Regions from separate parts of the Clostridium sp. MSTE9 genome, predicted to be linked through region 2. Evidence: riboswitches for the same ligand, from Rfam matches in the RefSeq annotation. Region 2 holds a riboswitch; the other holds the start of a gene.
The links. A riboswitch is a leader RNA that binds a small molecule or an ion and turns the genes downstream of it on or off. The one in region 2 is predicted to bind thiamine pyrophosphate.

Region 1: linked by a shared signal. The riboswitch ahead of thiD (bifunctional hydroxymethylpyrimidine kinase/phosphomethylpyrimidine kinase) and the one ahead of thiT (energy-coupled thiamine transporter ThiT) in region 2 are both predicted to bind thiamine pyrophosphate.

The regions. Positions count from the first base shown of each region.
Region 1 covers NZ_AKFU01000046.1:28,431-34,482, forward strand. The annotation lists gene HMPREF1141_RS13665 (N-acetyltransferase) at 3-515, opposite strand; gene HMPREF1141_RS13670 (DUF4274 domain-containing protein) at 538-867, opposite strand; gene HMPREF1141_RS13675 (DUF4256 domain-containing protein) at 954-1,520, opposite strand; gene HMPREF1141_RS13680 (Vat family streptogramin A O-acetyltransferase) at 1,845-2,486, opposite strand; gene HMPREF1141_RS13685 (hypothetical protein) at 2,513-3,166, opposite strand; TPP riboswitch at 3,374-3,473, shown strand; TPP riboswitch at 3,523-3,622, shown strand; gene thiD (bifunctional hydroxymethylpyrimidine kinase/phosphomethylpyrimidine kinase) at 3,682-4,494, shown strand; gene thiC (phosphomethylpyrimidine synthase ThiC) at 4,495-5,808, shown strand; gene thiM (hydroxyethylthiazole kinase) at 5,828-6,052, shown strand, end outside.
Region 2 covers NZ_AKFU01000001.1:20,410-26,461, reverse strand. The annotation lists gene ychF (redox-regulated ATPase YchF) at 1-540, opposite strand, end outside; gene HMPREF1141_RS00130 (heparan-alpha-glucosaminide N-acetyltransferase domain-containing protein) at 621-1,406, opposite strand; gene HMPREF1141_RS00125 (thioesterase family protein) at 1,624-2,019, shown strand; gene HMPREF1141_RS00120 (HAD hydrolase-like protein) at 2,043-2,705, shown strand; TPP riboswitch at 2,730-2,841, shown strand; gene thiT (energy-coupled thiamine transporter ThiT) at 3,018-3,587, shown strand; gene HMPREF1141_RS00110 (DUF975 family protein) at 3,857-4,615, opposite strand; gene ilvC (ketol-acid reductoisomerase) at 4,994-6,001, opposite strand.

The sequences.
Region 1 (6,052 bases), on a different contig from region 2:
CGCTATACCTCAAAAAATTCCCTGGCATACGCCACGGTACCGTTCAGTTTACGCGGCTTACCCTGCAGGTCAAGCGCCATATAATTCTTACTTGGAACATCAAACGGCGCCTGGATGCCGTATTGTTCTGCCGGTACATATCCTGCTTTCGGATAATACTCTTCGCTGCCCAGAACTACCGAAAATCCGTAGCCCATCTGAGCGGCAATTTGATGCCCACGAGCCATGAGTGCTGTTCCGATCCCCTGGCGCTGATATTCCGGCAAAACGGAAAGCGGCGCCAAAGCCAGTTCCGTTTGATCGCCTATGCGGATTTTGGTAAATAGAATATGCGCAACAACCTCACCGTTTTCTTCGGCGACCAAAGAGAGCTCCGGTACGTATGCCGCGCTTTTTCGCAGCGCAACAACCAAATCCTGCTCGTTGCCGTCGCAACGTTCCGCTTTCTCAAACGCTTTCTGAACCACCTGATACACTTTTTCAGAATCACTTTTTTGTTCTTGACGAATGATCATTTTGCCCTCCTTAAACCGGGATTTATATGTCTGTCAAAAATACTTCCGGGATGTTTTTTCTAAGCTGATAACGTTGTACCTGTGACAGCGGAATTGTATAGTGGTGTTCTGACTTCTTGTATTTCCCGTTATCAATATCATCATACAGGTCACTGATAAAGCAAAACCATTCCTTTGTGCCGCCAATATTGTGGGCAAAGGTCTGAAAGTATCCAAAGCCATCCCCAAGATAGAAAACCTCTAATGCCAAAGCCAAATCGCAATTCTCATCCAGGAGCATTTGTTTCGGTACATCAAACCCATTATCCCAATTGTAATCTTGGAGTACGGCCTTCATCTTTTCATATGTCATATACTTCCCCTGTAAATTTCTATTTTGCTGAGTATTTTGTCAACAATACTTTTATACTTCTCCGTTCCTTTGTATCCTTATCAAATTCAGACCCTCAGCATGCCTCGAAAGCCCCGGGCGGCATAGTAAGATTCCGCCCCGTTGTGGTATACGAAGACGGTATCGTAGCGGCGGTCGCAAAAGAGGGCCCCGCCCAATTTCCGGATATCGGAGGGAGTTCTCACCCAGCTTGACGTTTTGGTATCAAAGCTTCCCAGTTTCTGCAGTTCCCGGTATTGTTCTTCCGTCAGTAACTCAATGCCCATAGCAGCCGCCATATCAACCGCGGTATTCTCCGGCCTGTGTTCTTTCCTCGATTCGAGCCCTTTGCGGTCATAGCAGACGCTTCTGCGGCCCTTTGGGCTTTCCGCCGCACAATCATAAAAAAGATATTCGCCCGTAGAACGATCGAACCCCACAACATCCGGTTCGCCGCTGGTTTTTTCCATTTCGTTCAGCGACCACAGCTTTTCCGCGTTGGCTTCCAATTTTGCCTGTATTTCATCCCATTCAATACCCGGATGCCGATTCCTGTTTTTCTCAAAGCGGGCCTTTAAGGTTTTGAGCAGCTCCTCACGCTGCTCGAGCGACAATTCCCGTTTTTCATTTTTCATATTGACATCTCCTAATCAAAATTTTCCGCTGCAATTCTGCCGCAATCGGTATCCTGGATTGTCAGTAATGATTTCCGGATTCAGGGCGGTATATTCGCTCTGCCTTTTTCAGGATGGCTATCGTATCGGACTTCACTCCTCGATGCCGAGAGCTTCTTCAATCAAGGCTTTGGACATATACATCTCTTTTCTTCTGTTCTTTAGGAGCGTGTGATGAAAGGTACCGTTCGAGAATTTTTCCCGTGCTTTTTCGCATTTGTGGATGATGGAAGATATGGTTCTGTGCGCCTCTGTCAATTCCGCTTTTGTGTATTTTCCGTCTGTTCACTGCTTTTCTATTGTCCGGATTTTCTCCAAATCCGCGCTGCACAGAATGTCCAGATGTTCAAAGATCTTTTCGGCGGGCCAGTTCCACCACTGCAATTGCAGCAGGTATTCGGTCAGATCGTCATCGAAACGCTTTCTGATAACCTTGCAGGGATTTCCCCCGGCAATGCAGTAGGCGGGGATGTCTTTCGCCACCACAGAATTTGCGGCAATGATGGCGCCGTCACCGATATGGACGCCGGGCATCACCGTAACATTCTGTCCGATCCATACATCGTTGCCCACTATGGTGTCGCCCTTAAAAGGAAGGTCATCCAAAGAGGGCATGGATTTTTCCCAGCCGCTGCCCATGATGTTGAATGGATAGGTGGTAACGCTGCACATCCGGTGGTTGGCGCCATTCATGACAAACTCGATGCCCTTGGCGATGGCACAGAATTTTCCGATGATGAGCTTGTCGCCCAGAAACTCATAATGATGGGTGACGTGCTCCTCAAAGCGCTCCGGGCCGTGGATGTCGTCGTAGTAGGTATAGTCGCCCACAAGAATATTGGGACGGGTGATGACATTCTTAATAAAGCAGACACTTTTGATCGCTTCGTTGGGGTAGATCGCATCAGGATTCGGGCCGTACTGCATCGAATCCCCTCCTTTCAAATTGGAAATTATAATGAAATCTTCCAATACACTCCGTTGGGCAGCTTAATGAGATAGCCGGAATGTTTTTCCTTTATCTTTCCAGTAGACAGATCTCTGATGATTACATTTTCATGGTATTCCGGGTCTTCATACCATTCGGAAAAATATAAGTCTTCTCCATCGCGGAACAATAAATCCTCGGTTTGTCCTATCTCTATTCTTTTATTTTCTGGCCAGACAATTTCAAAAATCTTATTGTTTGCATCTCGACAAAGCATAAGGGGCGAGACTTTTAATGCAAGATTGTAACAATTTTCTACAATTCCCAACGGCAGTTCTTTGATCATTTCAAGTTCCTGATTCTCCGGAAAATAGCGATACAGCTGTATTTTCTGTTTGAAAAAATCTACTCCTAAAAAGGATAGCTTTCCTTCATCCCAAACCGGCTGCTCGATATAGACGTTTTCTTTCAATTCGAATGGACTGTAAACCGTTCCCTCTGGATAATGAATCAAATGGCAGGTCATTCCAGAAAATATTTTTCCCGATTTCACAATTGCTTCAGCTTCATATAAATCACAAAAGTAATCTTTGCTCTCTTGGCAAGCATACCACTCTAGGGTACCATCTATCCGTTCAGGATATGATTCTGATATTCCCTCAATTTTTATGATATTCATCCGGTTTTCCCTTTCTAAATCCCAATTTCTCTGCGTATAGGTTCAGAATTTCCGCTTCTAATAAGCTCAGTTTACCACGGCAATCGGGTTTGGGCAATGGTGCAGCGTCCTCGGCCGGAGTACCGCTCTGACAAGGCCAATCTCAAAACGTGTTTTTTCGTTCGGTATTGACACAAAAGAAAATACGTGCTAAGTTATGAGTAATCGAATAGATTGCGGGGGGACTCTACGGAGTTGAGAAGGTTAAAACCTGACCCTTTGAACCTGTCAGTTAACACTGGCGCAGGGAAGCAAATGCAGAACGAATGAATCGGTGCTTTCCTCATAAGGGAAAGCACTTTTTTATTTAACAACTGAATCTGTTGCGGGGGGACTCTATGGAGTTGAGAAGGTTAAAACCTGACCCTTTGAACCTGTTAGTTAACACTGGCGTAGGGAAGCAAAACATCGATCGAAAGGATGCTTGCCATGGTCGGCGGCATCCTTTTTGTTTTGAGGAAAGAAAGGTGACCCATATGAAAAAGCTTTTGACCATAGCCGGTTCGGATTGCAGCGGCGGCGCGGGAATTCAGGCCGATCTGAAAACCTTTGCGGCGCACGGCACCTTCGGCATGAGCGTGATTGTCTCCGTGGTGGCGGAAAACACGTGCGAAGTTCTCGGTGTGCAGGACATCTCTCCCGACATGATCAAACAGCAGATCGACGCCGTGTTTCAGGACATCGGCACAGACGCGGTGAAAGTCGGTATGCTTTCCAAATCCGACTGCATGCTGGCTGTGGCGGAAAAGCTGCGCGAATACCGCCCGAACAATGTGGTGATCGACCCCGTGATGCTGGCCAAAAACGGCTGCCCCCTGATGCAGCCGGATTCGATGGATACGCTGATCCACGAAATCGTGCCGCTGGCCGATCTGCTCACTCCCAATATTCCCGAGGCGGAGACCATTACCGGCCTTGCAATTCACTCGCCGGAGGATATGGAGCGCGCTGCGAAGAAAATCCACGCCATGGGGGCGAGGGGGGTTCTGGTAAAAGGCGGCCACGCCGACGGCGATGCGCTGGATATCCTGTTCGACGGCGAGCGCTTTTACCGGTTCAGCGAAACGCGAATCCAGACCAAAAACACACACGGCACGGGCTGTACGTATTCCTCTGCCATCGCCTGCAATCTGGCGCTGGGCTGTTCCATGGAGGAAGCGGTGCGCAAAGCAAAGGCGTACGTTACCACCGCGATCCGTCATTCGCTCGCGATTGGTAAGGGCTGCGGCCCCACGCATCATTTTTACGATCTTTATCAGAACGGATTACAGGAAAGAGAGGGCAAATGAATGGAATTTCAAACACAGATGGACGCTGCCCGTAAAGGGATTGTCACAAAAGAACTGCGTCAGGTAGCGCAGGAAGAAGCTATCGCGGAGCAGGAGCTGCTGGAGCTGGTGGCCGGCGGACAGGTCGTCATCCCGGCCAATGTGCGGCATACGGTGCTTCATCCGCACGGCGTGGGGAAGGGGCTCCGCACGAAAATCAACGTAAACCTCGGTGTTTCCGGCGACTGTGTGGATTACCGGGTCGAGATGGAAAAGGTTCGCCTTGCCGAGCGCTTCGGGGCCGAAGCCATCATGGATTTGAGCAACTACGGCAAGACGCATACCTTCCGGCAAAAGCTGATCGAAACCTCTCCCGCCATGATCGGTACCGTACCGGTTTACGATGCGGTGGGGTATCTGGAAAAGGATTTAAAAGAGATTACGGCGCAGGATTTTCTGAAGGTGGTGCGCGCCCACGCGGAAGAGGGTGTGGATTTCATGACGATTCACGCCGGGCTCAATCGCCGCGCCGTAGAGATTTTCATGCGGGAGCGGCGTCAGATGAACATCGTTTCGCGCGGCGGCTCGTTGCTGTTCGCGTGGATGAAGATGACCGGGAACGAAAACCCGTTCTACGAGCATTACGACGAGCTGCTCGAAATTCTGCACGAATTCGACGTCACGATCAGCCTTGGCGACGCCCTGCGCCCTGGCAGCATTGCGGACGCGACAGACGCCTCTCAGATCGCCGAGTTGACGGAGCTTGGGAATCTGACCAAGCGCGCATGGGAGCGCGGCGTACAGGTTCTGGTGGAGGGCCCCGGCCACATGGCGATGGATGAAATTGCCGCCAATATGAAGCTCGAAAAGCGGCTGTGTCACGGCGCGCCGTTTTATGTGCTTGGACCTCTGGTCACGGATATTGCCCCCGGGTACGACCATATCACCTCCGCGATCGGCGGGGCGATTGCTGCAGCAAACGGAGCGGATTTCCTCTGCTATGTCACTCCTGCAGAACACCTGCGCCTGCCCGATCTGTCCGACGTGAAGGAGGGGATCATTGCGTCAAAAATCGCGGCCCACGCGGCGGATATCGCCAAAGGAATCAAACATGCGCGCGAGGCGGATTACCGCATCAGCGAAGCCAGAAGGCGGCTGGACTGGGAAGAAACCTTTGCGCTCGCGCTCGACGGGGAAAAGGCAAGAACATACTTTGAAAGTGTTCCGCCGGAGGATCAGCACAGCTGCTCCATGTGCGGGAAAATGTGCGCCGTACGCACCATGAACCGGATTCTCGAAGGGCTCGACGTCGAACTGATGCCCGAGCGCAAATAAACGAAAGGGGAGAGATGGCATGACTCAAAAAAAATGGCTAGAGCAAATCGGCGGAATTTTAGAAAAAGTTCGCTCGAAAAAGCCTCTGGTTCACCACATTACCAATTATGTTACCGTCAATGACTGCGCCAACATCACGCTGGCGATTGGGGCCTCGCCCATCATGGCCGACGATATCGGCGAAGCGGCGGATATCACCGCGATTTCCTCCGCGCTGGTGCTGAATATCGGCACGCTGAATGAA
Region 2 (6,052 bases):
GCATTCCACGCTGCGTGCGGTATGGCCCGCGTCCAGCTCGGCGCGCACGCGCTCAAAGAACTCGCATTCCGTCTGGTATTTCTTGTCCGCCTTGAGCATCTTGCGGGTTTTGTCCAGCCGGCGGTCGAGCACCTCCATGTCAGAGAGGATCAGCTCCAGATTGATCGTCTCCACGTCGCGCGCGGGGTCTACGCTGCCGTCGACATGAATGATATCGTCGTCCTCAAAGCAGCGGACAACGTGAACGATCGCGTCCACCTCGCGGATATTCGCCAAAAACTGGTTGCCCAGGCCCTCCCCCTTAGAGGCGCCGCGCACCAGACCCGCAATATCGACAAACTCGATCGTGGCGGGGGTGTATTTTTCGGGGTGGTACATCTCGGCCAGCTTGTCCAGACGCTTGTCCGGCACGGCCACCACACCGACGTTCGGTTCTATAGTGCAAAAAGGATAGTTGGCGGACTGCGCCCCGGCGTTGGTAATGGCATTGAACAGCGTGCTCTTTCCAACGTTAGGCAGCCCGACGATTCCCAGCTTCATTTCACTCATCAACCTCTTTCTCTCGCATAAAACATTTAACTCTTATTATATTCTTTTTCCGCGATACGCGCAAGGCTCTTTCAGCCAATCAGCCCCAGCCGCTCCAGCAGCCACGCAAAAGCGTAGATCACCGGCTGATGCGCAATGTAAATCACCAGCGCCCAGCGGCCCATCTGCGAAAAGAACGGAACACGGCTGCGGTACATCCATTTCGGGGCCAATCCCGCGGCCACCGGCCTGCCCACCATGGTTCCCGCAAGAAACACAAAGCCCCAGGGCAAAAGCGGAAAATAATCCGACGATGAGAACGAGGAATCATAAAAGCCCAGCGGGAACAGCCACTTCACATGGTAAATCGCCTCCGGCAGAGGAATCACCGAAACCGGGCCGAACCCCAAATAACCCGACGGGATGGGCCGTGTGAAGAAATAAAGAACAAAGCACAGCAGAACCAGCAGCCACGAAAAGGGGATTTTTTTCTGATATTGTCCCAAAAGGCCGTACAGGATCATGCACACTGCCAGAAAATGCAGAATGCCGAACCAGATGGCATACTGGGGCGTGACGAGGACGGTGACAAGCGTAACCACAAGCGCGACCGCAAACAGCCGCAATCCCCGCCGCAGATTCGATCGCGAAAGCAGAGAAGAGATTCCCGAAATAAAAATAAACAGCGCCGCAAAAAATGGCTCCGCCGGGGTAAAAAAGCGGAATAGCACCATCATCCATGAAATCTGGTACAGAAAGGCAAAGGTGTAAAACGCGTGGTAAAAGACCATGCAGAACACGGCAAAACCGCGCAGCTCGTCCATCAGGTGAAGCCGGGGGCGCGTAGCTGCCGCCGGGGACTGTGTGCTTTCGTTCAAGTTGATTCCTCCCGCCGAATCCCAAAAGTGGTTGTCAATATACAAAATCTGCCGGATTTTTGCGGGAACATAAGCAAAATTACCGCTTCAAACCAGAGCCGTACCGTGTTATACTAGACTCAGGCAGATTTGCCCTGAATTGTCCGGTGCGTCAGTCCGCGCCGGTATCCAAAGATATCATTTTATTTTATTATATCGAAGGAAAGGAAGAATTACAATGAATGAACTGAAAATTGGACAGACGATTTCCCAGGATTATACCGTTACCTCCGCCGATCTGGCCTCCAAACTCGGCAGCGGCAGCGTAGACGTGCTTGCCACGCCCCGGCTGGTTGCGCTGATGGAAGGCGTTTGCGCCCGGATGCTGAACACCTATCTGCCGGAGGGGATCACCTCGGTAGGTTCCGAAGTGCATATCAAGCATCTGGCGCCCACGGTTGAGGGTGTTACCATCCACCTGACGGCAAAGCTGATCGAAAGCGACGGCCGCAAATTCACCTTTGAGGTAGAGGCATCTGACAATGTGGGCCTGATTTCTACCTGCACGCATGAGCGCGCCAGCATCAAGCGTGAGAATTATCTGAAAAGAGTAGCGGAACGCGCCAAGCAATAAACCTCTGACGAAAGGAACTCCCGATGAAACCTGTTTACCCCATCGTTTTATTTGATCTGGACGGCACCCTGACCGAATCCGGCCCGGGCATCCTGAGCTGTGTAAAGGAAACCATGCAGCGCCTGGGGGTGCCAGAGCCGCCGCCGGAGATTCTGCGCACCTTTATTGGCCCGCCGCTGTTTCAAAGCTTTTCGCAGACCTGCGGCCTGCCGGACGACGTGAGCGACCGGGCGGTGAAGCTGTACCGCAGCCTTTACGAAACCGATGGCCTTTACAAAAACTCGGTGTACCCGCATACCTTCGAGCTGCTTTCCGCTCTGCGGGGCGCGGGAGCAAAGCTCTGCATCGCCACCTCGAAGCCCCTGCCGCAGGCAAACCGCGTGGCAGAAATCTTTAAGCTGGCCCCGCTGGTAGATTTTGTCGCGGGCCCCGCCGGCAGCGAGGAGCGCGCCAGCTCAAAGGCAGAGCTGATCACCTCGTGCGTGGAGCGGTTCTCGGCCAAACCGCAGAACGCGGTGATGATCGGCGACACGAAGTTCGACGCCGAAGGCGCACGCCTGGCAGGCACGGATTTTATCGGGATGCTGCACGGCTACGGCACCCGCGAAGAGATGCAGGAGCAATTTTCCGGCGCGCGGTTCGCCGCGGATTTTATAGAGCTGGAACGCTTGCTCTTGACAAACTGAGCGGATACGGATATAGTGATATTGGAACTGAATACGGGGCGCTGCGTATACGCGGCTGAGATGAGGCGGATTGACGCCTATGTCCCTTTGACCTGATCTGGATAATGCCAGCGTAGGAAACTTTTGCAGCACAGCAAGACGCATTGTGGTATTACCCGCAATGCGTCTTTTTGCGTGCGGCATGTTTTTCAGGAAAGATCGCAGTTCACACTTTCGGTTTCCGCTACCGGAACAGCGGACGCGCCTGAAACGATCCTCCTTCACTGTTTTGATGGAAGATCCGGTATCAATCGGCGCGAGGAAGGATCTTTTATGAAAAAAAACAACACCATCATTCTGGTGGAATGTGCGCTGATGATCGCGCTCTCCACTGTTCTGAGCATGATCAAGGTATTCGAGCTGCCGCAGGGCGGTTCGATCACCCTGGCCAGCATGGCGCCCCTGGTACTGGTTTCTTACCGCCACGGGGTCAAATGGGGCCTCGGCACCGCTTTTGTTCACAGCCTGCTGCAGATGCTGCTGCAGTTCAACGCCCCGCCCGCAAAAACGCTTACCGCGTTCGCTTTGGTGGTACTGCTCGACTATGTGCTGGCCTTTACCGTGCTGGGCAGCGCGGCGTTCTGGGGCAAGCCGATCCGCAACCGTTCGGCCAGCATCGCATTCGGCGCGGCGATCGCCGTATTCCTGCGCTTTCTGTGCAGCTTTGCCTCCGGCATCCTGATCTGGGGCGAGTATGCGCCCGAGGGAACGCCTGTGTGGCTGTATTCTCTGATTTATAACGGAAGCTATATGCTGCCCGAACTCGTGATCACCTCTGTCGTCACCATCGCGCTGGTCAAGGTGCTCGACCGCACCGGAAACCGCTCCGCTCACGCGGCATAAGCGCTCTTACCAAAGGCCGGAGGGCTTGTTTGGAGAAGTCGCCAAAGTTGGGACAGACCTGTCAACAAATGCGGGGGCTTGTCATAAAATACATTAGGTGAGCCGAACGCCTTCTTCCATTTCATGTTCCTCCTATTTCAAATATAGTTCACCGTACAGAGGCAAAAAGGGGAAAACCGCAGTGCGGTTTTCCCTTCGTTTTTTGATACATATCAGCCGCCGAAACCTGTGTAAGGCAAGGCACATATCGCTTTCCCGGCAAGCCTGAGTTACAGGCCCAGCTCCTCGGGCTGCACCATGCCGGTCTGAATCGCACGGTCGCGCAGGAAAATATACAGCTCTGCAAGCGTTGCGTAATAATACGGCATAATCAGAGCCAAACCCAATGTAACCACAATATTCGTTAAGAATATGGGCGCAGAAGCCATCTCCAGAACGATCGACACAGCGATCGGGATTAAAAACCAGCCGATAAAGGAAAGGGACAGCACAAGGATCGCACCCTTTTCCCCATCGGTCATCAGGCGGCTGATCTGCCGTACCCGCCGGCCCGAAAGCCGGGGATTGTCAGACAGCAGAAACGGAACCATGATGTACTGCAGCGCCTTGTAAATGCCGGGGATAATCAGCAGCAGTGTCCACAGGCCGATGAACAGGTTGGTCACAAAGCTGGTGAGCACCACGTTGCCATACCCGTTCCGAAAGCCCAAAAACACATCGGAAAACTGCCCCGCGTCAAACCGGTTGCGTACAAAAAAGCCGTACACTCCCACAATCAGCGGAAAAAGAATAAAGATATTCAGCAGCAAGAAACCCAGATTATACCCCATGAACACGCCGGGCGCAACCTCAGGCACACCATTCTCCAGTCCGGAGATCCACTTATCGTTGACCTCACCGTAACCGGTAATCCATTCTATCAGCGAGGGTGCGATCATAATCACGGCAGAAACCAGGAATGCCATCCAATACTTTCCGCCCCGGATTGCCGCTTTCGCATTGCTCTTCACAATCTCTCTGCTCCACATTTTCTAGTAAGACCCCTTTCACTCTTTTCTGTATCATACGATACAGCCCTTGGCCACTATGCCTAAACGCGGCCACAGTGCCTATCATAAATTTTCCATTGAAAGGCAGGGCCAGCCTGTCAGCCCTTGCGCGCCCGGCGCTCTGCCATGCTTGAATTTTATGCTTCTGCCATTCGGCGGCGCCTAACACCGCCACAGCTTCCTTCCTTAAGATAGCAATCTTCTGTTTCCCTGGCGGCCAACCGCCGCTCTTTCATGGTATGATTCTTCTGCCCAAATTGCAACAATAAGGGATCAGGCGATCGGTGTTGTCCGACTCTGCCTGATCCCTTGTTACCGATACTGTACTGCGTTATTAATTAGATTGTTCTGCCCGGATTAATCGGCGTATTTGTCCTCTTCGCTCCAGGAATACATCTTGCGCAGCTCTTTACCAACGGATTCCAGCTGATGCTCGGACTCAATGCGGCGCATCGCGCCAAAGTGCGCACGGCCATTCTTATTCTCCGCGATCCATTTGCCAGCAAAGGTGCCGTCCTGAATCTCAGAAAGGATCTGTTTCATTTCTTTCTTCGTGTCGTCCGTAATCAGGCGCTTGCCGGATTCGTAATCGCCGAACTCCGCGGTATCAGAAATGGAGTATCTCATCAGCTCAAAACCGCCCTTGTAGATCAGATCGACGATCAGCTTCATCTCGTGAATGCACTCAAAGTATGCGTTTTCAGGAGCATAGCCCGCTTCTACCAGCGTTTCAAAGCCGGCCTTCATCAGAGCGCAGACGCCGCCGCACAGAACCACCTGCTCGCCGAACAGGTCTGTTTCAGTTTCCACACGGAAGGTGGTCTCCATCACAGCCGCACGCGCGCCGCCGATGCCCGCACCGTAAGCCAATGCTACATCAAGCGCATGGCCGGTGTAATCCTGCTCAACCGCTACGAGGCAGGGAACACCCTTGCCCTCCTGGAATTCGCTGCGAACGGTGTGTCCGGGGCCCTTCGGGGCGATCATGAACACATCCACAAACTTGGGGGGCTTGATCTGACCAAAATGAATGTTGAAGCCATGGGCAAACGCAATGGCCTTGCCATCGGTCAGGTTCGGCTCAATGTCCTTCTTGTACATCTCTGCCTGACGCTCATCGGGGATCAGAATCATGATAATGTCAGCAGCCTTGGTAGCCTCCGGTACGGTTAGAACCTTCAGGCCCGCCTTCTTTGCGCGCTCTGCGCTCTTGCTGCCCTCATAAAGGCCTACTACAACATCGACTCCACTGTCATGCAGGTTCAAAGCATGGGCATGGCCCTGGCTGCCATAGCCAATAATCGCTACGGTTTTCCCCTTGAGTACGTTGATATCGCAATCGGCTTCATAATAAATCTTCGGCATAACATGTTCCTCCTTCAGCAGGTATAAAATTTATAAGACAGAGTTCAAGTT